2 regions of the Guptibacillus sedimenti genome follow, and region 1 is predicted to be linked to the other one. Evidence: a T-box and tRNA genes for the amino acid it is inferred to sense, from the RefSeq annotation. Region 1 holds a T-box; the other holds one or more tRNA genes.

Region 1 (10,902 bases):
GTGAAAATTGAACCTTCGACAGAATGGTCTTTTCACTATATTGATTTTGATGACCGTTTTCCATCTGGAAAAGACAATATGATCTATCAAACAATTAAAGAAATTGGGAGAAAGTATGGGAAAGGGAAAGAGCTGAGGCCTTTCGCTGTCACGATGACGAGCGAGCTTCCTTTAGAAAGAGGGCTTGGGAGTAGTGCTGCAGCGATTGTAGCGGCTGTAGGAATAGCAGATTACGCAATGGAGCTTGGTCTAACGCTAGAAGAAAAAGTGCAAATTGCGACGGCGTTTGAAGGCCATGCTGATAACGTTGCTGCCTCTCTTTACGGTGGTTTAGTCATCGCTGCAGGGCAAGAGAATTTAGATACGATATCACATAAAGTAATGGATTTAGAAATGGTAGCTTTAATTCCAAATCATAAATTGAAAACAACAGATTCTCGTTCTGTTCTTCCTAATATGTTATCTTATGAGGAAGCTGTGGAAGCGAGTAGTATTGCAAATCTTTTTATTGGGGCAGCACTCCAAAATAATTGGAAGTTAGCTGGTAAATTAATGGCGCGGGACCTTTTTCATCAGCCATATCGAAAGCACCTTGTACCTGATCTTGAACAAGTCCATGAATTTGCAATAAGTCATGGAGGCTATGGTGCTGCGTTAAGTGGAGCTGGACCAACATTAATTGTCTTTGCTCCAAGCGGCTCCTCAGAGTATCTTCAACAATCACTAGCAAAGCGTTTTCCGACTTACCAATGCGAAGTGCTTCACCCAACGTCTACCGGGATAGAAGTAACCGTCGGAGCTTATGAAAATCAATCAATCTAAGAAGAAGTCGCCCTCAAAAAGGGCGACTTTTTCTATTTGAGAGTAATAGTTGATGGCTGACAAAACTAGTGATAATTATCCAAAATAACCTCAGTCTAACCGGCACAATCTGACAGGTTTATCTGTCAAATTAGTCTATACTTAGAATCAAAATCGCAAGGGGGGAGGTACTTAGTGGCAGTATACCTTGATGTGATTTGGCTATTGAATTTTTGTTTCGATTATATGCTACTTGCGCTAACCGGGATACTGCTAAAGAAACATGTTAAGAAAAGACGACTTGCGACAGGTGCATTAGTTGCTTCTTTTTACGTTCTTTTTCTTTTTGTTCCATCATTGAGTTTTATGACACTTCCACTGATGAAATTACTTTACTCCTTCGTGATTGTTTTCATGACGTTTGGATTTACTCGATTCCGTAGTTTTTTCCAGTGTTGGCTTCTTTTTTACTTTGTGACTTTTATGATCGGCGGAGGAATGATGGGGGCTCATTACTTTTTTCAGCAAGACATGACGGTCGTTAACGGAGCAATCGCGACAAAAAGTACTGGATTTGGTGATCCGATAAGTTGGGCATTTGTCTTAATCGGCTTTCCAGTAGTATGGCTTTTTTCAAAAAGGAGAGTTGAGAAACTTGAAACAACACGCATTCATTTTGATCAATTGGCCAATGTGTCAATCCGAATTGATGAGGTAACAATTTCAGCAATTGGATTGATCGATAGTGGCAATCAGCTTCAGGATCCACTAAGTGGCTCACCGGTAATGATTCTTGATATGACCGTACATGAATCAAACTTTCCGCCAGCATTAATTGAGAAAGCAAAAAACATTACCGATTTTCAAGAAGAGGGAGAGGGGGATCGTTGGGAACACAGGTTACGAATTGTTCCGTTTCGAGCAGTCGGACAAGATCACCAATTCTTGTGTGCTGTAAAGCCGGATGAAGTGATGATCTCATTAGAAGGTCGTTCATTAACAGTAAAGAAAGTGCTTATTGGGTTAAGTTTTCATTCTATTTCTGGAGAAAAGGATTATTCGTGCATACTTCATCCGAAAATGCTGACAGGACATAAGGCGACTGCGTCATAGAAGATAATTCAAGACGATCAAGGAGGAGTTTTGGATGGGGAAAATAAGAATTAAGATTGTTCTCTGGTGGCAGCGGATATTATTGAAATTAGGAATTAAACCTGATGAAATTTATTACATAGGAGGAAGCGAAGCGCTTCCTCCTCCTCTATCCAAAGACGAAGAAGCACATTTGTTAATTCAGTTACCTAAAGGAGATAAAGCGGCAAGATCAATCTTAATTGAACGGAACCTTCGTTTGGTCGTTTATATAGCGCGCAAATTTGAGAATACGGGAATTAATATTGAAGATTTGATAAGCATCGGCACAATAGGATTAATTAAAGCTGTGAACACGTTTAATCCTGAGAAGAAAATCAAACTTGCTACCTACGCTTCACGGTGTATCGAAAATGAGATTTTAATGTTCTTGAGAAGAAATAATAAAATCCGATCTGAAGTATCGTTTGACGAGCCGCTTAATGTGGACTGGGATGGGAATGAATTGCTTCTATCAGACGTTCTTGGGACGGATGAAGATATCATTACGAGAGGAATTGAAGCTCGCGTAGACCGTCGCTTGCTTGTTAAAGCGTTAGAAACACTAAATCCACGAGAAAAACAAATCATGGAGTTAAGATTTGGTCTAGCGGGTGAAGAAGAGAAAACGCAAAAAGATGTCGCCGATCTTCTCGGTATATCTCAATCTTATATTTCAAGGCTTGAAAAACGCATCATAAAACGTCTTCGAAAAGAATTCAATAAAATGGTCTAAGGATGTTAAGAGAATAGATGCATAAAATTCCCACTCGCGGAGATACTTTACTTTGACAGCATCTCCGATGAGGAGGGAATGAGTTGACACGAAACAAAGTCGAGATTTGTGGAGTAGATACCTCCAAACTTCCTGTGCTTAAAAATGAGAAGATGAGAATTCTTTTTAAGCAAATGCAGGAAGGGGATATATCTGCACGTGAAGAATTAGTTAACGGAAATTTAAGGCTAGTTCTAAGCGTGATCCAACGATTCAATAATCGAGGAGAATATGTGGATGATCTTTTTCAGGTAGGGTGTATTGGCCTGATGAAATCCATAGATAACTTTGATTTAGGGCAAAACGTGAAATTCTCTACTTATGCAGTGCCGATGATTATCGGTGAAATTCGTAGATATCTCCGTGACAATAACCCGATTCGGGTTTCGCGATCATTACGAGATATCGCTTATAAGTCTCTCCAGATTAGAGATAAGTTAATGACGAAGAATTCTAAGGAACCAAATCCCACCGAAATTGCAAAAGAGCTAGGTGTCACGAAAGAAGAAGTTGTCTTTGCTCTTGACGCGATTCAGGATCCCGTTTCATTATTTGAACCGATCTATAATGATGGTGGTGATCCGATCTTTGTAATGGATCAAATCAGCGACGATAAACAAAAGGATATTCAGTGGTTAGAGGATATTGCACTTAAAGAAGCGATGACTCGATTAAATCAGCGAGAAAATATGATTTTACAAATGCGGTTTTTCCAGGGGAAAACCCAAATGGAAGTAGCGGATGAGATCGGGATATCACAGGCCCAGGTATCTCGTCTTGAAAAAGCCGCGATCCATCAAATGAATAAAAATATTCAAAGTTAGAATGAGACCTGAGAAACAGGTCTTTTCTTTTGCCTGCATTTCATATAATGAGTTGAAAGGTGGGTGCGTCATGATAAAAATTTCTGAATTTCAGGTTAAAGATGTTGTGAACGTATCGAACGGACGAAAACTAGGTCACATCGCTGATCTGGAAATTAATTTAACTACAGGTAAAATAGAAGCGATTGTGATTCCGGGTGCAGGTAAGATGATGGGGTTATTCGCGAGAGAAAGTGATGTTGTTATTCCGTGGCGAAACATTGTTAAGATTGGTTCAGACGTAATTTTAGTAAGGCATCACGATACTGCAGATGGCGAATCTTTTCAGAAAGAATCGTAAGCTCAGAAAGATGTAACAATCTATCTCCCTTAGCTTCAACATATTATGATAAAATAAGGTATAAACTGTATCATGGTATAAAGGGGTGCAACTGTGGCGAACGAACCATTTCATGCAACAATGAAACAAACTTCACTGGAACTGAAATTTCCAGATCAAGCTGAGCGAAAAAATCAACCAATTGCAGGTTTTTCGACTCGCAGAAACGGAGTTAGCCAGACTCCGTTTTCTAGCTTGAATCTTGGATTTCACGTACCAGATGAAGCGAAAGATGTGCTCGAGAACCGAGAAATTCTTGCTGGTGATATTGAGCGACCACTAAATCAGTGGGTCGTTGGACAACAAATCCACGGCGCGGCTCTTGCAAAGGTTGTTTCAAAGGATAAAGGACGTGGATCAACGGATCATCACGATGCGATTTCAAGTGTCGACGGATTATATACAGACGACCAGGATGTTTTATTAACGGCTCTTTATGCAGATTGTGTTCCATTATATTTTTATGCCCCAAAAGCGAATCGGGTTGGTCTTGCCCACGCAGGGTGGAAAGGAACGACGAAGAATATTGCTGGAGAGATGATCAATGCCTGGAAGCAAGATGGTATAAAGGCTGAGGATATTTATGCAGCGATAGGACCGTCTATTGGGAAGTGCTGTTACGAAGTTGATGATGGAGTAGTCAATCAGGTCAATTCACTCCTTTTAAATAAAGCTACACTGTATGAAGAGACGTCAAAAGGAAAATATCAGCTTGATTTAAAAGCTGTTAATCGGGAATTGCTTCTAAAGGCTGGTGTTCAATTAAGTCATCTATCAATTAGTAGCTACTGTACAAGCTGCAGCAATCTGTTTTTTTCTCACCGAAAGGAAGAAGGGAAAACAGGAAGAATGATGGCATACATAGGACTCGGGGAGGTATAGCATTAACGTGGATGTAAGAGAAAGTTTCACTACGATTAAAAAACAAATAAACGCAGCAGCCGAAGCTTCTAGTCGAAATCCAGAGCGAGTAAACGTGGTAGCCGTTACAAAATACGTAAGTGTTAAACGGACAAAAGAAGCGCTCGATGCAGGGTTGACGCATTTTGGTGAAAGTCGTGATGAAGGACTTTTAGAAAAAGTGGAAGCACTTGGCATAACGCCCTCCTGGCACTTTATCGGCACGCTACAATCACGTAAAGTAAAAGAAGTTCTACCATTTGTAGACTATATTCATTCACTTGATCGTCGTTCTTTAGCAAAAGAAATACAGAAACGAGCCGATCGTGAAATTAACTGTTTTGTGCAGGTGAACGTATCCGGTGAAGACTCCAAGCATGGCTTATCATTAGATCATACGATTCCTTTTATTGAATCGCTGAAAGAGTTCTCATCGATTAAAGTGATCGGGTTAATGACAATGGCTCCGCATACAGATGATCGAGATGAAATTCGATCAGTCTTTAAGCAACTCCGGGAGCTTGGAGAACGTATTCAAAACCTTTCACTCAGTCATGCACCTTGCAACGAGCTTTCGATGGGCATGTCTAACGATTATGAAATTGCAGTTGAAGAAGGTGCAACTTACGTTCGAATTGGATCGTCACTTGTCGGTAATGAAAAATAAATCAAGCTCTCCAGGAGGTGCAGGGAATTGGGTATTAAGACGAAATTCAAACAGTTCTTTGAACTTGATGATGAGACAATAGAATTGGATGAGCAGCAGGAGAACGAAGCCTATATGGAAGAAGAAGAGCCTGAAGTAAGCAGGGCAAATCGAAAAAGCAAACAAAATGTTGTCAGTCTTCAAAGCGTTCATAAGAACTCAAGAGTTGTGCTAGTGGAACCTAGAGTGTATGCTGAAGCTCAGGATATTGCTGATCATGTGAAGAATCGGAAGTCCGTTGTTATGAATCTTCAACGTATTCCGCAGGATCAGGCAAGACGAATTGTCGACTTTTTAAGTGGAACCGTCTATGCTGTTGGGGGCGATATTCAAAAGCTTGGTCCGGAGACATTCTTATGTACGCCGGATAACGTTGAAATTTCAGGAAATATCACAGATGAAATTTATGAAGACGAGTAAGTAAGAAAGGGTGAAAAGTTTGAACATTGCTTCAATTTTAATTTCAGCAGTACAAATTTATACGTGGATTCTCATCATTTACATTTTTATGTCATGGATTCCAAATGCAAGAGAATCTTCAATTGGCCAGATGATTGCTTCGATTGCAGAGCCATACCTTGCACCGTTTCGCAAATTCATTCCACCAATCGGAGGCATGCTTGACATTTCACCGATTGTTGCGATCTTTGCGCTTCAATTCGTCCAATACGGAATCGCTGCTCTCTTTAGTTTCGTAAGTTAATGTCGATTTACGAACATTACCGCCCTGAAGAACGGACGTTTGTGGATCGCGTTTTGCAGTGGCAAGATGAGGTTCAGGAAAGATATGCGCCCAGATTAACAGATTTTCTAGATCCGCGAGAGCAGGATATGGTGAGACAAATCATAGGAAATCATCCTGATGTGGGAGTGTTTTTCTCAGGTGGAGTGGTAGGGTCTGAACGTCAAAGGGCTCTTCTTGTTCCACCTTACTTTGAGCCTTCAATCGAAGATTTCGAAATAACAGCATTTGAAATTACATATCCAGCTAAGTTCGTTACACTTACGCACCCTGATTTGCTTGGTGCAATGATGGGCCTTGGGATAAAACGAGAGAAGTTTGGGGATATCATCGTAAATGAAAGTCTTGCACATCTTATTGTCGCAAAGGAGATTGCAGACTTTGTTCAAATGAATTTGACGCAAGCTGGTAAAGCTTCTCTTTCTCCAGTAGAAATTTCACTTGAACATTTACATTTACCTGAAGCAGTATGGGACGAGCAGGCAGGGACGGTAACTAGTCTTAGATTAGATACTGTTCTGGCTGAAGTTTATAACCTATCAAGAGGTAAAGTCAGTACGATGATTGAACATGATCGTGCGAAATTAAACTGGAAGGTTGTCAGTCAACCTTCTGCTGAAGTGAAAGAGGGAGATTACTTATCTCTTAGAGGCTCTGGTAGAAGTAAAATTGTTTCAATCGATGGAAAAACAAAGCGAGATAAATGGCGAATCACTTATCAAATTCGTAAATAGTTTGTCACAAATAGAAGGAATATCCAAATCGCTGTCGAAATAGGATTAAGCCGGGTATATGAAATGAGAGTAAATCGGAGGTGGCTGAATTGCCTTTAACACCATTAGATATTCATAACAAAGAGTTTACTCGCGGTTTCCGCGGTTATGATGAAGATGAAGTCAATGAATTTCTCGATCAGGTAATCAAAGATTATGAAACGGTAATCAGAGAAAAGAAAGAATTGAATGAGAGAGTGAAACTATTAGAAGAACGACTAGGACATTTCTCTAACCTGGAAGAAACGTTAAACAAGTCGATCTTAGTTGCACAAGAATCAGCAGAAGAAGTAAGACAAAATGCCAAAAAAGAATCTCAGCTTATTGTGAAAGAAGCAGAAAAAAATGCCGATCGCATTATTAATGATTCACTTGCAAAAGCGCGAAAGATATCAATGGATAACGAAGAGCTAAAGAAACAAGCTGCCGTTTATCGCACACGTTTTCGTATGCTAGTGGAAGCTCAACTCGAGATGCTTAATAACGAAGACTGGGATGGTCTTGTAGCTCGATTTGAAGAAGAGGAAGAAGAGCAGCAGGAACAAATCGAAGAAAAAGCGTAATGCACTTATTTATTTTTTTGTCATTTCCTTGACTTCTTATTTTTATTTAAACTATACTTCTAGTAATAGCAATAACGATCGACGAAGATGGGAAGAGTACCTAATTCTTACTTAACAAAGCGAGCCGGGTATGGTGTGAGCCGGTGTTAAACAATTAGGGAAGATCGCCCCTGAGTCCCGTGCTGAACGATAAGTAAGCCTCGGCGAATCATTCACGTTACGAATGCAAAGTGAGCGTAAAGCTTAATTTGGGTGGTACCACGGGAAAAACCTTCTCGTCCCTATTCGGGGATGAGAAGGTTTTTTTGTATTTGACGAAAGTGATGCCGGGGATTTACGTGCTACGGTTGTTGGTCGTTATAAGTTGAAGGAGGAAACCTCATGAGCTTTAAAGAAACGCTCTTAATGCCAAAAACAAAATTTCCGATGAGAGGAAATTTACCAAATAAAGAGCCTGATATGCAAAAAGAATGGGAAAACATCAATCTTTATGAAAAAGTACAGGAGAGAACGAAAGATCGTCCTTTGTTTGTGCTACATGATGGCCCTCCATATGCGAATGGTGACATTCATATGGGGCACGCTGAAAACAAAGTGTTGAAGGATATTATCGTTCGTTATAAATCAATGAACGGTTTCAATGCCCCTTACGTTCCTGGTTGGGATACACACGGCCTTCCAATTGAGCAGGCGTTAACTAAAAAAGGCGTTGATCGTAAAAAGTTAACGGTAGCTGAATTTAGAAAAAAATGTGAAGAGTATGCATTAAAACAAGTGGATCGCCAGCGTGAACAGTTTAAGCGTCTAGGTGTACGAGGCGATTGGGATAACCCATACATCACGCTTCATAAAGGATATGAAGCGCAGCAAATTAAAGTATTCGGTGAAATGGCGAAGCGTGGTTATATCTACAAAGATAAGAAAACCGTTTACTGGTCTCCAACTTCTGAATCTGCATTAGCAGAAGCTGAAATCGAGTATCATGATAAGCGCTCTCCTTCCATCTATGTTGCATTTGATGTTAAAGACGGTAAAGGTGTGCTTGCAGGTGATGAGAAGTTTATTATTTGGACTACAACACCATGGACGATCCCTTCTAACCTTGCGATTGCGTTAAACGAGAAATTTGAGTACAGCGTTGTTGATGCTGACGGTACAAAATACGTCGTTGCAACAGAGCTTGTTGATCAGTTAAAAGAAGAGTTTGAATGGACGAACGTAAGTGAAATGAACCGTGTTAAAGGTAGCGAGCTTGAATACGTAACAGCTCAGCATCCGATCTATGACCGGGAGTCTCTTGTTATTCTTGGTGATCATGTCACGCTTGACGCTGGTACAGGATGCGTTCATACGGCTCCTGGACACGGGGAAGATGACTACTTGATCGGACGAAAGTATAAACTTGATATCCTTTGCCCGGTTGATGAGAAAGGCGTCTTTACAGATGAAGCTCCTGGTTTTGAAGGAATGTTTTATGATAAAGCGAATAAGCCAATAACAGAGAAGCTTGAAGAAGCAGGCGCTCTCGTAAAACTTACGTTCTTCACTCACTCTTATCCACATGATTGGCGTACGAAGAAACCAATTATCTTCCGTGCAACAGAACAATGGTTTGCTTCTATTAAAGAGTTCCGCCCTGAACTACTTCAAGCAGTAGCAGATGTGAAATGGTTCCCTTCATGGGGCGAGATTCGCCTTCACAATATGGTAAAAGATCGTGAAGATTGGTGCATCTCTCGTCAACGTGCATGGGGCGTTCCGATCCCAGTATTTTATGGCGAAAATAATGAGCCAATCATTACAGATGAAACAATTGCTCACGTATCAGACCTATTCCGTGAACACGGATCTAACATCTGGTTTGAGTGGGATGCGAAAGACCTTCTCCCTGAAGGATTTACTTCAGAGCACAGTCCGAACGGAGAATTCCGGAAAGAAATGGACATCATGGACGTTTGGTTTGATTCAGGTTCATCTCACCAGGCTGTACTAGAAGAGCGTAGTGATCTCGTTCGCCCAGCTGATTTGTATCTTGAAGGTTCAGATCAGTATCGCGGTTGGTTTAACTCATCTCTTTCTACAGCTGTAGCTGTCACTGGAAAAGCACCTTATAAAGCGGTTCTAAGCCACGGATTTATCCTTGATGGAGAAGGAAAGAAAATGAGTAAATCGCTTGGGAATACAATGGTACCAAACGATGTGATGAAGCAATTAGGAGCGGATATTCTACGTCTATGGGTATCATCTGCTGATTACCAGGCTGACGTGAGAGTATCAGATGATATTCTAAAACAAGTAGCTGAAGTGTACCGTAAAATTCGTAACACGTTCCGCTTTATGCTTGGTAACCTAGAAGGCTTTGATCCAGCTCAGCATCAAGTCGCTTATGAAAACCTAGGTGAACTTGATCAATATATGCTTGTGAAGCTAAACAACTTAGTATCAAAAGTGAAGAAAGCTTACGATGAGTATCAATTCTTAACGGTTTACAACACGATTCATAACTTCTTCACAATTGAAATGAGTTCCTTCTACCTTGATATTGCAAAAGATACGCTTTATATCGAGCATGAAGACCATCCAAAACGCCGTGCGATTCAAACTGTTCTTTATCAGACAGCTGTAGCGTTGACAAAACTTCTTTCTCCAATTATCCCGCATACAGCTGAGGAAGTTTGGCAGTATGTTCCTGGTGAGAAGGAAGAGTATGTACAGCTTTCTGATATGCCGGAAGTGAAAAAATTTGAAGGCACTGCAGATCTAGAGCAAAAATGGGATCATGTCATGGAACTTCGCGATGAAGTGCTTAAAGCATTAGAAGAAGCACGTAACGAGAAAGTAATCGGTAAATCATTAACAGCTCAGCTTCATATTTACGCTGATAAGGGCACGAAGGATTTGCTTGAAGGCGTAGCTAATCTTGAGAAGCTCTTTATCGTATCTGGTGCTACAGTTGCAGGTACGAAGGCTGAAGCACCAGCAGAAGCGAAAGTATATGAAGAACTAGCAATCGCTGTTTCACCTGCTGAAGGAGAAACGTGTGAGCGCTGCTGGCAAGTGAAAACAGATGTTGGCACTGATAGCGAGTACCCAACTCTTTGTGCTAGCTGTGCTGAAACGGTTAAAAATCATTACTAATCGTGATCGTTAACGAAAAGACGCTTTGCAATTGCAAAGCGTCTTTTCTATATGGCAATCGCAGTTTCGATTGTCTGCTGAAGCAAGCTGTGCTAAACTTTCATAGGAAGTAACATTTGATCGGAGGAGCGCTCGTGTGGAAATATCTCATAGCCATTGGCATCATTGTA
Region 2 (10,902 bases), on a different contig from region 1:
GAACTACTTTCACAGCAACCTCAAATCGTGTAGCGCCAAGTCCGAGTGCACCTTCTCGAATTGCGTTCGGTACAGAACTCATCGCATCCTCGGAGAGAGATGCAACCATAGGAATAATCATAATCCCTACAACGATACCGGGGCTCAATGCGTTGAAAATAGGAAGACTCGGAATAATATTTTGTAGAACTGGTGTAACAAAAGTTAAAGCAAAGAAACCATATACAATCGTAGGAATACCTGCTAATACTTCCAGAATCGGCTTAATGATTCTTCTAACGCTATCACTTGCATATTCACTCAAATAAATGGCTGCTGCTAATCCTAACGGAATGGCAACGAGCATGGCGATCCCGGTAATCATTAATGTTCCAGAAATCAGTGGCCAAATTCCATAATCAGGGTTGTCTCCAAAAAACGGGTACCAATCTTTATTCGTAAAGAATTCAATAATTGAAACACGGTTGAAAAACGTAATTGTTTCTACAATCAATGTAAAAACAATACCAAGCGTTGTTAATACAGAGATAATTGCACATAAAAGCAATAAGCCCGGTACAAGTTTCTCCATAAACTTCGCTCGTGATTGATTTTTCTCTTTTTTGTCTTTAATCATCTGACGAACAGAGCTTTGCATTTATTACTCCCCCTCACAAAGAGCAAAACAGGATAAAGTGAGGAGCCGTAACTCCTCACCAATCTGTTTCATTTTATTCTTACTTACCAGCGATTTCTTCTAGTTTGTTCATATCTTCTGTATACTTTTCTTCTGGAAGAGCTACATATCCAACTGCTTCTGCCATTTCACCAGCGTTTTCTAGTGCATATTTAGTGAAATCGTAAACTGCCGGGTTATCTTTTACAGCTGAATGCTTCACATACGTGAATAGTGGACGAGAAAGTGGTTCATAAGATCCGTCTTGAATAGTTTCTGCATTCGGCTCTACCGCTTCACCATCACCATTAACAATTGGAACAATGTTAAGGCTATCTTTGTTTTCTAGGTAGTAAGCATAACCGAAGAATGCCATACCGTTTTTAGAACCAGTTACACCATTTACAAGTACATTATCATCTTCAGAAAGTGTTGCTTCTTTCACCATTTGCTCATCTTCTAGTACTACTTCATTAAAGTAGTCATACGTTCCAGAATCTGTACCAGGGCTAAATAATTCGATTTTTTCTTCAGGCCATTCAGGGTTGACGTCGCTCCACATTGTTGCTTCACCTAACCAGATTTTCTTTAGGTCGTCAATTGTAAGCTGATCTACCCAATCATTCTCAGAGTTAACAACGATAGAAAGACCGTCTTTTGCAATTTCAAATTCTGTGAAGTCAATACCAGCTTCTTCAAGTGCAGCTGTTTCTTCTTCCTTGATTGGACGAGAAGCGTTACTCATGTCTGTTTCACCAGCAGAGAATTTCTCAAATCCACCACCAGAACCTGAAACACCTACACTAACTTTTACATCAGGTTGTACAGAAGCGTATTCTTCAGCAACTGCTTCCATAATTGGGAATACTGTAGAAGATCCGTCCATTAGAACTTCGCCAGATACTTCATCACCTGAAGCTTCTCCGCCGCTGTTTGTGTTACCAGAGTTATTTCCGCAAGCTGCTGCGAAAATCATTACCATCGACATAACTACCATAAGCATAATGCCTTTGAACTTCATGTTATTTCCCCCTAAATGGATGTTTGTACTTGTGACTAACCAGGTTGTTTGTGTACTGGCCTCTCAATCACAATTCTTAGAATACAGCCCAGATATTAATGTCGTATAAACCAATTGTAAAGAGATTGTAAATGCTTGTCGGAAAACGTTTTAATTTCTCTTTTTTTGGGGAAATGATAGATTTTTCCCTTCTATTAGCTTTAAATTACATTTCATCCAGGATGATTCTGTTGTTAATTTGTCCTTATAATATAAAAAAAAACCGCTTTTTCAGCGGTTTTTTTATTCTTGCTTATTCAGTTTCTTTTTCTTCATACCCAATTGGTTTCTTAGCTTCATCTTTCAGTTCAAAATAGGCATCAAGAATTCGACCACCTATTTTTTTGTTCACGGAACCAGAAGAAGAATCATTCACTTCTGGCACAACAACCGAAATCGCAACTTCTGGATTGTCATAAGGGGCATAGCCAACTAGAGTTAAATTATACCCATCTCCAATCTGAGCTGTCCCAGTCTTTCCAGCTGCTTGATAGTCATCACTTTGGAAGTAAGGATAGTGTGTGCCTGCAGTACCATTTTCAGTATTCATAACCATCCACATTCCCTTTTGGACATGAGCCACTTCTTCTTCACTCATTTTAATTTTGTTTAACACTTCCGGAGTATTTTGGAACAGAATCGTATCAGACAAACCATCTTTTTCAGAAGGTTCATGAACTTCTTTTAATAGATGGGGTTCAATACGATAACCTCCATTTGCAATTGTAGAAGTATATTGAGCCATTTGCATTGGTGTATACGTATCGTACTGTCCAATCGCAAAATCTAGAATTTTACCGAATTCACTTATCCCACCATTTAACCCTGAACTTTCGCCAGGCAAGTCAATTCCTGTTTTCACTCCTAAACCAAACTGAGAGAATGATTCTTTTAGCTCATTATAAGCTGCCGGGTCATAACCACTACTTTCATAAGGAGCGTAGTCATAATCAGCCATGCTCATCGCAATTTTCCACATATATACGTTTGAGGATCTTTGTAAAGCAACAAGATCTGAAATAGGTCCCATTGCATTAGCCGTATAAGATGACTTTTTACCTTCATCCTTAAAGTATAAGACTTCGTCTACAAGAGTTGTATTTGGATTAATTACTCCATACTGATAACCTGTTAAAACCGTTGCTCCTTTAACTGTTGATCCCATCGCATAAGAGTCTCCAATCACACCAAAAGTGCGATCTTTGAACTCGCCATTATTATATTCTTTCCCTGCAAACGACAAGATTTCCCCAGTATTTGGATCCATCATCACAACATAGCCTCTCGTTGCTCCATATTGCCTTGCATCGTTAAGCTCTTCATCAAGAATTTTCTCAACTTCTTTTTGAAGATCAATGTCTAATGAGAGTACCAAATCATTTCCTCTTTGTCCTTCAATCACTTTTGGCTCGCCTATTGGCTCACCTGATTTATCTGTGACGTAAGTTTGCTTTTCTTTTTGACCTTTAAGGTACTCTTCGTATTCTTTTTCAAGATAGCTAATGCCAACTTTGTCATTTCGCTCATAATCTCTTAATCCATAATAACTCAATTCATCTTTAGGAATAGGTCCGACTCTCCCAAAAATGGTTTGAAGGGTGTTTCCATAAGGATATTCTCTTGTGGCGTCTGCTTGTATCTCTATGCCTGGTAAAGAACCAAGATTTTCACTCACTTTAGCAATTTCATCTTCATTTAAACCGATTTTAATTGTCTGAGACGACAAAGCATAACCAGTGTCCATTGCTCTTTTTATAGCAGCAACTTCAAGCTCTTGTGGATTGTTTTTAATTTCTTCTAGATCTTTATCACTAATGCGTTCAATTTGTAGCTGATAAGCTTCACTAGACTCCATCTCTTCCCATTCTTTTTCGGTTAACTTCGCCTTCGCTTTTTCTGGATTCGTAACAATCCAATAATCTTTTAAATCTCGATCTATAACATCTTCAGTATCCATCTCAATATATTCAGCTAATTTTTGAGCTAGTTCAAGCCTTTCAGCTTGTTTTGTATTCTGTGTTCGAATATATGTAAGAGCAAACTGCGGATTATTATCTACAAGAACTCGTCCGTAACGGTCATACATTTTCCCACGAGGTGCAGTTGACTCTGCAGTCACGTTTTCAGTTTGTTCAGAAACACGCTCGTATTCTTCTCCATTTACAATCTGAATAACACCCAGTCGAAGAATTAAGGTAGAAAACAAAAGGAAAACCGATAAAAATAATATATTTAGTCTAAAAGGTACATGATTTTTCTTTTTCTTAGCTTTCACAATAAACTCCCTTCCCCTTAAACAAATATAGACACCTGTTTCAGACAGGTGTCTCTGATCTCTCTTCTCCTTACTATACTTAGTGATAATAAAAAAGTAAAGGGACTAATGAGCTATTGTAATGGGTCAGGAGACGGTTCTGTCACGGTTGCTGAAGTCGTTTGAAGTTTTCTTACGAATAGGTAAATAAACGTATGTCCCGCTCCAACAATTAATAACAAAATTGGAATACTTTTTTCATCGTTAAACAGCGACACTGTTAGTAGGAATAAAAGGATTGATACAATTCGACCCAGGTTTAAGTAAACCTCTCGAACAACAATATACTCAATACGCATTTCTGCAGCATTCCATGCTTTACCAATGACATCATAAGTTAGTGAAATGTACGGAACAAGAAGTAATGGATATGCAAGCGAGATACAAACACCGTACATTAACAATCGCGCAAATGTTAGGTCTGTTACAAGTAAGAATACCGATGCATAAAGAATCAGCCCCCCATATAAGATTGCTTTTTTTCGAAACCTTGGTTTTATTAGACGGGTCGCCAAGTAATACGCTAAAAAGGACACTGCCGAGTTTACAAGTCCGAATGTACCGATAGCAAGTTCACTTTCCGTCGTTATAAAAACAAGAACGACGATAATAAAAATAAAAGTACCTTCTCTTATCCCTTGAAAAAAATGCGCGTGCAATATATTGAGCCAATCGGCATTCGCTTTTCTTTCTTGGAAAATTCGGGTAAATGAAAAGTTGCCTTTCGCAGATCGCCTTTCAAGAAAGAAACTTAAGATGACGGCTGCAAAAAACAAGGATAGTGAAACTCCAAAAATCACCTTATACCCCGTAAATGCTTCGAGACTGGAAATAATCACACCCGCAAAAATCGGACCAATCATACCTGCAAAAGAAGTTAGTAAGCCGAGAAAACCATTAAAAAAATCCCTCGTTTCTGGCTCAGTAATTTCAAATGTTAACACATTAAACGCTAGCCAATAAAAGCCAAACCCAATTCCAAGTAAGGATCCAAGTAAGACTAATAAATGACTCGCATTTTGACCTAAAGAAAGAACCGTTATATAAAAGAGGGCTAGAAAAATGACGCCTATTCGTAAGACGATCACTCTATCCATTTTCTTCGCCCACCTGCCTGCAAGAATAAAGGTAAGTGGCTGGCTAATAACAGCGGAAAGGTTATATATACCGATATCAGCAAACTCTCCGGATTGCTTCCACAAATACACATTCACAAACGTATTTGAAAGTGCAATGCTCAGGGCATATAAACCACCGATTGTTAGCAATAACAACAGATCTTTTGTTACTTCTATCTCACCAATCATATGTTTTATCACTTTCATTAGAAACTCCCCTTTTTTCATCCACCCTTATTTTGACTTAATTCTTCCTCGTTATGCGGAAGAATCAAAAAGGATAAACTATGTTTGAAAGGGGACTATGTATGTATTACTTTTTATATCGAACAGATTATCTGACTAAACAGCTACGTAACCAACTAATTCAAAGCATTGAAACTGTAGTAAATGAGGATAAATGTTCTTTTTTCATTTCTAAGATGACGCACTATTTCCTTATTAGTTATCGAAATAAAGAAGTGTCAATCACCTTATCTGATCAACAACTACTTGTAGGTTCACCTACCGACTTCGAAAATGGTTGTGATTTCACCGATTATTTAATAAATCATATCCTTTATCAATTAGGACCTATTTATACACTGATTGAATGAGAAATGAAAAGCCCCCAGCAAAGTGCCGAGGGCTAAGATAACCTATTTTATTTAGCTGCTTCGTAACGCTTAGCAACTTCATCCCAATTAACGACATTCCAAAATGCGCTAATGTAATCAGGACGTTTGTTTTGATACTTCAGGTAATAAGCATGCTCCCAAACATCTAATCCAAGGATTGGTGTAACACCTTCCATAACTGGAGTATCCTGGTTAGGGGTGCTTGTTACTTCAAGCTCTCCGCCTTTTACTACAAGCCAAGCCCAGCCTGAGCCAAAGCGACCAGCAGCAGCGTTAGCGAAATCTTCTTTAAAGCTTTCAAAGCTACCAAATTTCTTTTTAAGTGCTTCGCTTAAATCACCTGACGGCTCTCCGCCACCGTTAGGGCTAAGAAGTTGCCAGAAAAGTGAGTGGTTAGCGTGTCCGCCACCATTGTTACGAACAGCAGTGCGAATGCCTTCAGGAAGCGCATCTAGATTGCCAAGAAGTTCTTCAAGGCTTTTTGATGCGTGTTCTTCATGACCTTCGAGTGCACCATTTAGTTTTGTTACGTATGCGTTATGGTGCTTGTCATGGTGGATCTTCATTGTTTCTTCATCGATGTGTGGTTCTAGTGCATTATAGTCGTAAGGTAGTTCTGGTAGTTCAAATTTAGCCATTGTGAATCTCCTCCTCAAATATAATATGTAACTTGCTGTTAGGGCAACGTAAATTGCCACTTAAACATGATGACGTCACAAGTTTACATTAGCAGAATTGTCATGCGTTTTCAAATAATAAACATTTGAATGTCCGCAACACAGGTAAAGTTTCCCCTCATTATATGGAATTAAACATTTTAAATAAAAAAATCACTAATTAACAGTGGGAACTAGTACACTTAAAACATAAAAAAACTCGTCATTAAATGACGAGTGGGATCTTTATTGAGTGGTGGCTCCGGACGGAATCGAACCGCCGACACGAGGATTTTCAGTCCTCTGCTCTACCGACTGAGCTACAGAGCCAAATATGTATATCGTGTATTGTACATTTACTTTTAATAGTAATAACACCTTGTTATGAGTTTAGGTTGCCCCTAGGGGACTCCGATTAAATTTTAGCTTCGAGGTTTAATCGACGTAGTCAGAATTTAAAATTGGTTGCACCAAAGGCACTACCATTAAATTCTTTCGAAGAAGTAAATTCGACGTAGTCAGAATTTAAAATTGGTTGCGGGGGCAGGATTTGAACCTGCGACCTTTGGGTTATGAGCCCAACGAGCTACCGAACTGCTCCACCCCGCGACGATATAAATGTAATAATGCTTAACCTGCTTCAATATGCTGTGCACTGTTTCTTCCTCTACAAGATTAAGCTTCGATGTGTATCCGTCGAAACAACTCGATGTTGGTTCTTGGAAGTAACGCTCGTTGCTCCACCCCGCGACAATTTGAATGTAAGATACTGTGTAACCCATTATAGAAAAATGGAGGAGGAAGAGGGATTCGAACCCCCGCGGGCGACTAAGCCCCTGTCGGTTTTCAAGACCGATCCCTTCAGCCAGACTTGGGTATTCCTCCGATATGCATATGGTGGACCCTGCAGGACTCGAACCTGCGACCGGACGGTTATGAGCCGTCAGCTCTAACCAGCTGAGCTAAGGGTCCTTATGTAAATAGTGGGGCGGCTGATGGGAATTGAACCCACGAATGCCGGAATCACAATCCGGTGCGTTAACCACTTCGCCACAACCGCCATGACTAGTTATACTTTAAATGATATGGTAGCGGCGGAGGGGATCGAACCCCCGACCTCACGGGTATGAACCGTACGCTCTAGCCAGCTGAGCTACACCGCCATATGGCTCCACAGGTAGGATTCGAACCTACGACCGATCGGTTAACAGCCGATAGCTCTACCACTGAGCTACTGTGGAATATCTCTTAACGACAAGAACTAATATACCATATGATCAATTAAAGCGTCAATGCTTTTTGTGAATTAAATTTCATCACTTTGCAAATCAATCATGAAAATACTATATCACTCTTTCATTTCACCATCAAGATCTACAAAACGTAGACCAAAAATACGGTAATCATGATGGCCTGAAGAACCCCTTTCATAACTGCCCCCCCAAGGAAACCAAGTAAAGATCCTACACCAACTTGCACAGACTCTTTAAATGGTTTTCGATGAATCGCTAACTCTGCTACCACCGCTCCAATAAATGGACCAAGAATAATTCCCGCAAATGGAATAATAAACGGGCCGACTAACAAACCGATCGTACTCCCCCAAATCGCCGCTTTAGAGCCTCCATACTTTTTAACACCAAACAAATTACTCGCATAATCTGCTGCAAATAATAAAAGCGTGAGCATTACCTGAATGATCCAGAAAGATAATGTCATTGAACCAAAATCATAAAATATACCGTACAAAATAAAACCAGTATAAATAAATAAGACCGCTGGAATAATTGGGTAAATCAATCCAACAAATGCGATAATAAATGAGGCAACGATTAAAGACCAAAATAAAATATCCATACCTTCTCTCTCCCCTCTAACTGTAATCTATTTTATAGTAAATAGTATTTTCCTTCTATATAATATATAAAATCCCTGTGAAAATAAAAAGAAGCAGAGGCAATCCTCTGCTTCTATCGTTTACTCTTCTCCAATAACGGCTTCTGCGATATTTACCGCATGATCACCAATACGCTCAAGGTTACTGATGATATCAACAAAAACGATTCCAGCACTTCCAGTACATTCACCTTCATTTAGGCGAAGGATATGCTGTTTACGAAGTGTTCGTTCCATTTTATCAATTTTATCTTCCAGTTTCACAACTTCCTGTGCCTTCGCTATATCCCACTTATCAAGTGAATCAAAGGCTTCATGAAGTGCAGAAAGGGTTAGATTGAACATTTCATCAAGGTCTTGCATAGCAACGTCAGTCATTTTTACTTTATTGCTGATTTGATAATCAACCAATTCAACAATATTTTCCATATGATCGCCAATACGCTCGATATCACGAACAGAGTCCATTAACATACCGTGACGTGTTGACTCATCACCTGACAGAGAAGTTGCGGATAGCTGAATAAGGTAGTCTGTAATCTTAGTATCTAAATTGTTAATGGCTTCTTCATATTGAGCGGTTTTTTCTGCGCTCTTCTGACCTTTAGATATTAAGTAGTTGGATGCTTCCTTAACACCTTTATAAGCAAATTCACTCATTCGAATTACTTCTTCTTTAGCCTGTCCTAAAGCGACAGAAGGAGAACGTTCGATGAATACTGGATCAAGATGCTTCGGTTTATATTCTATCGTTGCATCATCACCAGGAATAATTTTTGTTACAAGATAAGCAAGTCCAGCAATGAACGGGAATTGGATCACAGTATTCGTAATGTTAAAGATCCCGTGTCCAAATGCAATTGTCATTTCTGGTGTCAAATTTAACGAATCTCTAAGATACTCAATAAATGGTGTATAGGCGAACAAGAAAATTAAGAATATCGCCGTACCAATTAAATTAAAAATAACGTGAGTCAGCGCCGTGCGTCTAGCTGCAACAGAGGCACCGATCGAAGCAAGAACTGCTGTAATTGTTGTTCCAATGTTATCTCCAAACAGAACTGGTAATGCAGCTTGAATATCCATCGCATTCTGTGAATAAAGTCCTTGTAATACACCAATTGTAGCACTAGAACTTTGCACAATAACTGTAAATACCGTACCAATTACAACGCCTAATAACGGGTTTGAACTCATGCTCACTGTGAGTTCTTGGAAAGCCTCAAGACTTCTAAGTGGCTTCATTCCTGCACTCATTAATTCAAGTCCAAAGAATAACGCACCAAAACCAAAAACAATTTGCCCTGCGTAATTAATTTTCTTGTTTTTAAAGAAGAAAATTAATAGAGAACCAATAGCAATGATTGGTAGAGCGTAATCTTTAATAGGAAAACCAATAATAAATGCTGTAACAGTTGTTCCAATGTTAGCTCCCATTACAACACCAATCGCTTGCTTGAGAGTCATAAATCCTGCATTAACAAGACCGACTGTTAAAACCGTTGTCCCTGAACTACTTTGGATGAGAATCGTAACAATGATCCCGGCTAGCACACCCATAAATGGGTTCGTCGTAAAGCGATCAAGAATGTCTCTTAATCGATCACCTGCAGATCGTTGAAGGCCATCTCCCATATACTTTAGTCCAAACAGGAAAATACCAAGACCTCCCACAAACTGAAAGATCATCTCCTGAACGTTGAGTTCCATCATTTCAACCCCTTGCACTCATGTTTTATTTTTTTCGACAATACTCAACAAAGTCCCTTGTCTATTATCTACATCGCTCCCCTCTTTGTAAAGAGTTAATATAGAATTGTAATGATATTATGATGAAATCAATTTTGTTTCAAGAAAGTTTCAGCTAGTTTATTGTTCCCATCTACTTATATAAGATAAACTGGTTTAGTGGGATTACCCTCACATACCAGAAAGGAGATTTTCAATTTGAACGTTTTTAAACAACTGTATTATAGCTTATTTTCTCCAAAAATGATGGCGCGATTCCGTTTTCAAAAACTAGGGAAGCCGATATTGTATGTGTTTCTCCTAATGCTACTTTCTTCTGTACCTATAGGGATTATTACCGCGGTTTCGTTTACCAATGCTTACGAAGACCTTAAAACACATATGGGAGATTTACCTGAATTTACTTTAGAAGATGGCACACTAAAAAGTGACCAATCTGAACCACTTATAAAAAAAGAAGATGGAAACACGTTTATTTTTGATGCTACAGATGAAATAAAGCCCGACGATGTTGATTCCTATGAATCGGCTATTGCGTTCCTAAAAGATCGAATTATCGTAATGGATAGTGGGACAAGACAAGAGTTTAATTATAGTAATTTCAGTTCAATGACTTTTACAAAACAAGATGTAAGTGAACTCACGCAAAATTTAGATAACTTGCTCCCGATCTTTATCCCACTCTTAATCTTTGTCGTCTATTTATTCCAGACTGGCCTCAAATTTATCGGAATTACCGTTCTAGCGACAATCGGTTTATTATTAAAGTCACTCGCGGGTAGAAAAGCATCTTATAAACAACTCTGGGTCCTATCGGTTTATTCCGCTACGATTCCA

What was found. A T-box is a leader RNA that pairs with one kind of tRNA and senses whether it is charged. The one in region 1 lies ahead of ileS (isoleucine--tRNA ligase), so its partner is inferred to be a tRNA-Ile.
Region 2: it has a tRNA-Ile gene. The T-box ahead of ileS (isoleucine--tRNA ligase) is inferred to sense a tRNA for this amino acid. The anticodon was not compared.

The regions. Positions count from the first base shown of each region.
Region 1 covers NZ_JAQQWV010000002.1:954,201-965,102, forward strand. The annotation lists gene thrB (homoserine kinase) at 1-822, shown strand, start outside; gene spoIIGA (sigma-E processing peptidase SpoIIGA) at 997-1,914, shown strand; gene sigE (RNA polymerase sporulation sigma factor SigE) at 1,949-2,668, shown strand; gene sigG (RNA polymerase sporulation sigma factor SigG) at 2,752-3,531, shown strand; gene PQ578_RS13340 (YlmC/YmxH family sporulation protein) at 3,602-3,871, shown strand; gene pgeF (peptidoglycan editing factor PgeF) at 3,965-4,792, shown strand; gene PQ578_RS13350 (YggS family pyridoxal phosphate-dependent enzyme) at 4,800-5,477, shown strand; gene PQ578_RS13355 (cell division protein SepF) at 5,505-5,936, shown strand; gene PQ578_RS13360 (YggT family protein) at 5,956-6,219, shown strand; gene PQ578_RS13365 (YlmH family RNA-binding protein) at 6,219-6,992, shown strand; gene PQ578_RS13370 (DivIVA domain-containing protein) at 7,082-7,594, shown strand; T-box leader at 7,670-7,880, shown strand; gene ileS (isoleucine--tRNA ligase) at 7,976-10,732, shown strand; gene lspA (signal peptidase II) at 10,867-10,902, shown strand, end outside.
Region 2 covers NZ_JAQQWV010000001.1:1,441,025-1,451,926, reverse strand. The annotation lists gene pstC (phosphate ABC transporter permease subunit PstC) at 1-637, opposite strand, end outside; gene PQ578_RS07115 (PstS family phosphate ABC transporter substrate-binding protein) at 717-1,676, opposite strand; gene PQ578_RS07110 (peptidoglycan D,D-transpeptidase FtsI family protein) at 1,969-3,990, opposite strand; gene PQ578_RS07105 (MFS transporter) at 4,104-5,354, opposite strand; gene PQ578_RS07100 (hypothetical protein) at 5,456-5,743, shown strand; gene PQ578_RS07095 (superoxide dismutase) at 5,791-6,402, opposite strand; tRNA gene PQ578_RS07090 (tRNA-Phe) at 6,675-6,750, opposite strand; tRNA gene PQ578_RS07085 (tRNA-Met) at 6,953-7,029, opposite strand; tRNA gene PQ578_RS07080 (tRNA-Ser) at 7,213-7,305, opposite strand; tRNA gene PQ578_RS07075 (tRNA-Ile) at 7,316-7,392, opposite strand; tRNA gene PQ578_RS07070 (tRNA-His) at 7,405-7,480, opposite strand; tRNA gene PQ578_RS07065 (tRNA-Met) at 7,507-7,583, opposite strand; tRNA gene PQ578_RS07060 (tRNA-Asn) at 7,587-7,661, opposite strand; gene PQ578_RS07055 (DUF456 domain-containing protein) at 7,795-8,277, opposite strand; gene PQ578_RS07050 (Na/Pi cotransporter family protein) at 8,398-10,026, opposite strand; gene PQ578_RS07045 (DUF1189 domain-containing protein) at 10,264-10,902, shown strand, end outside.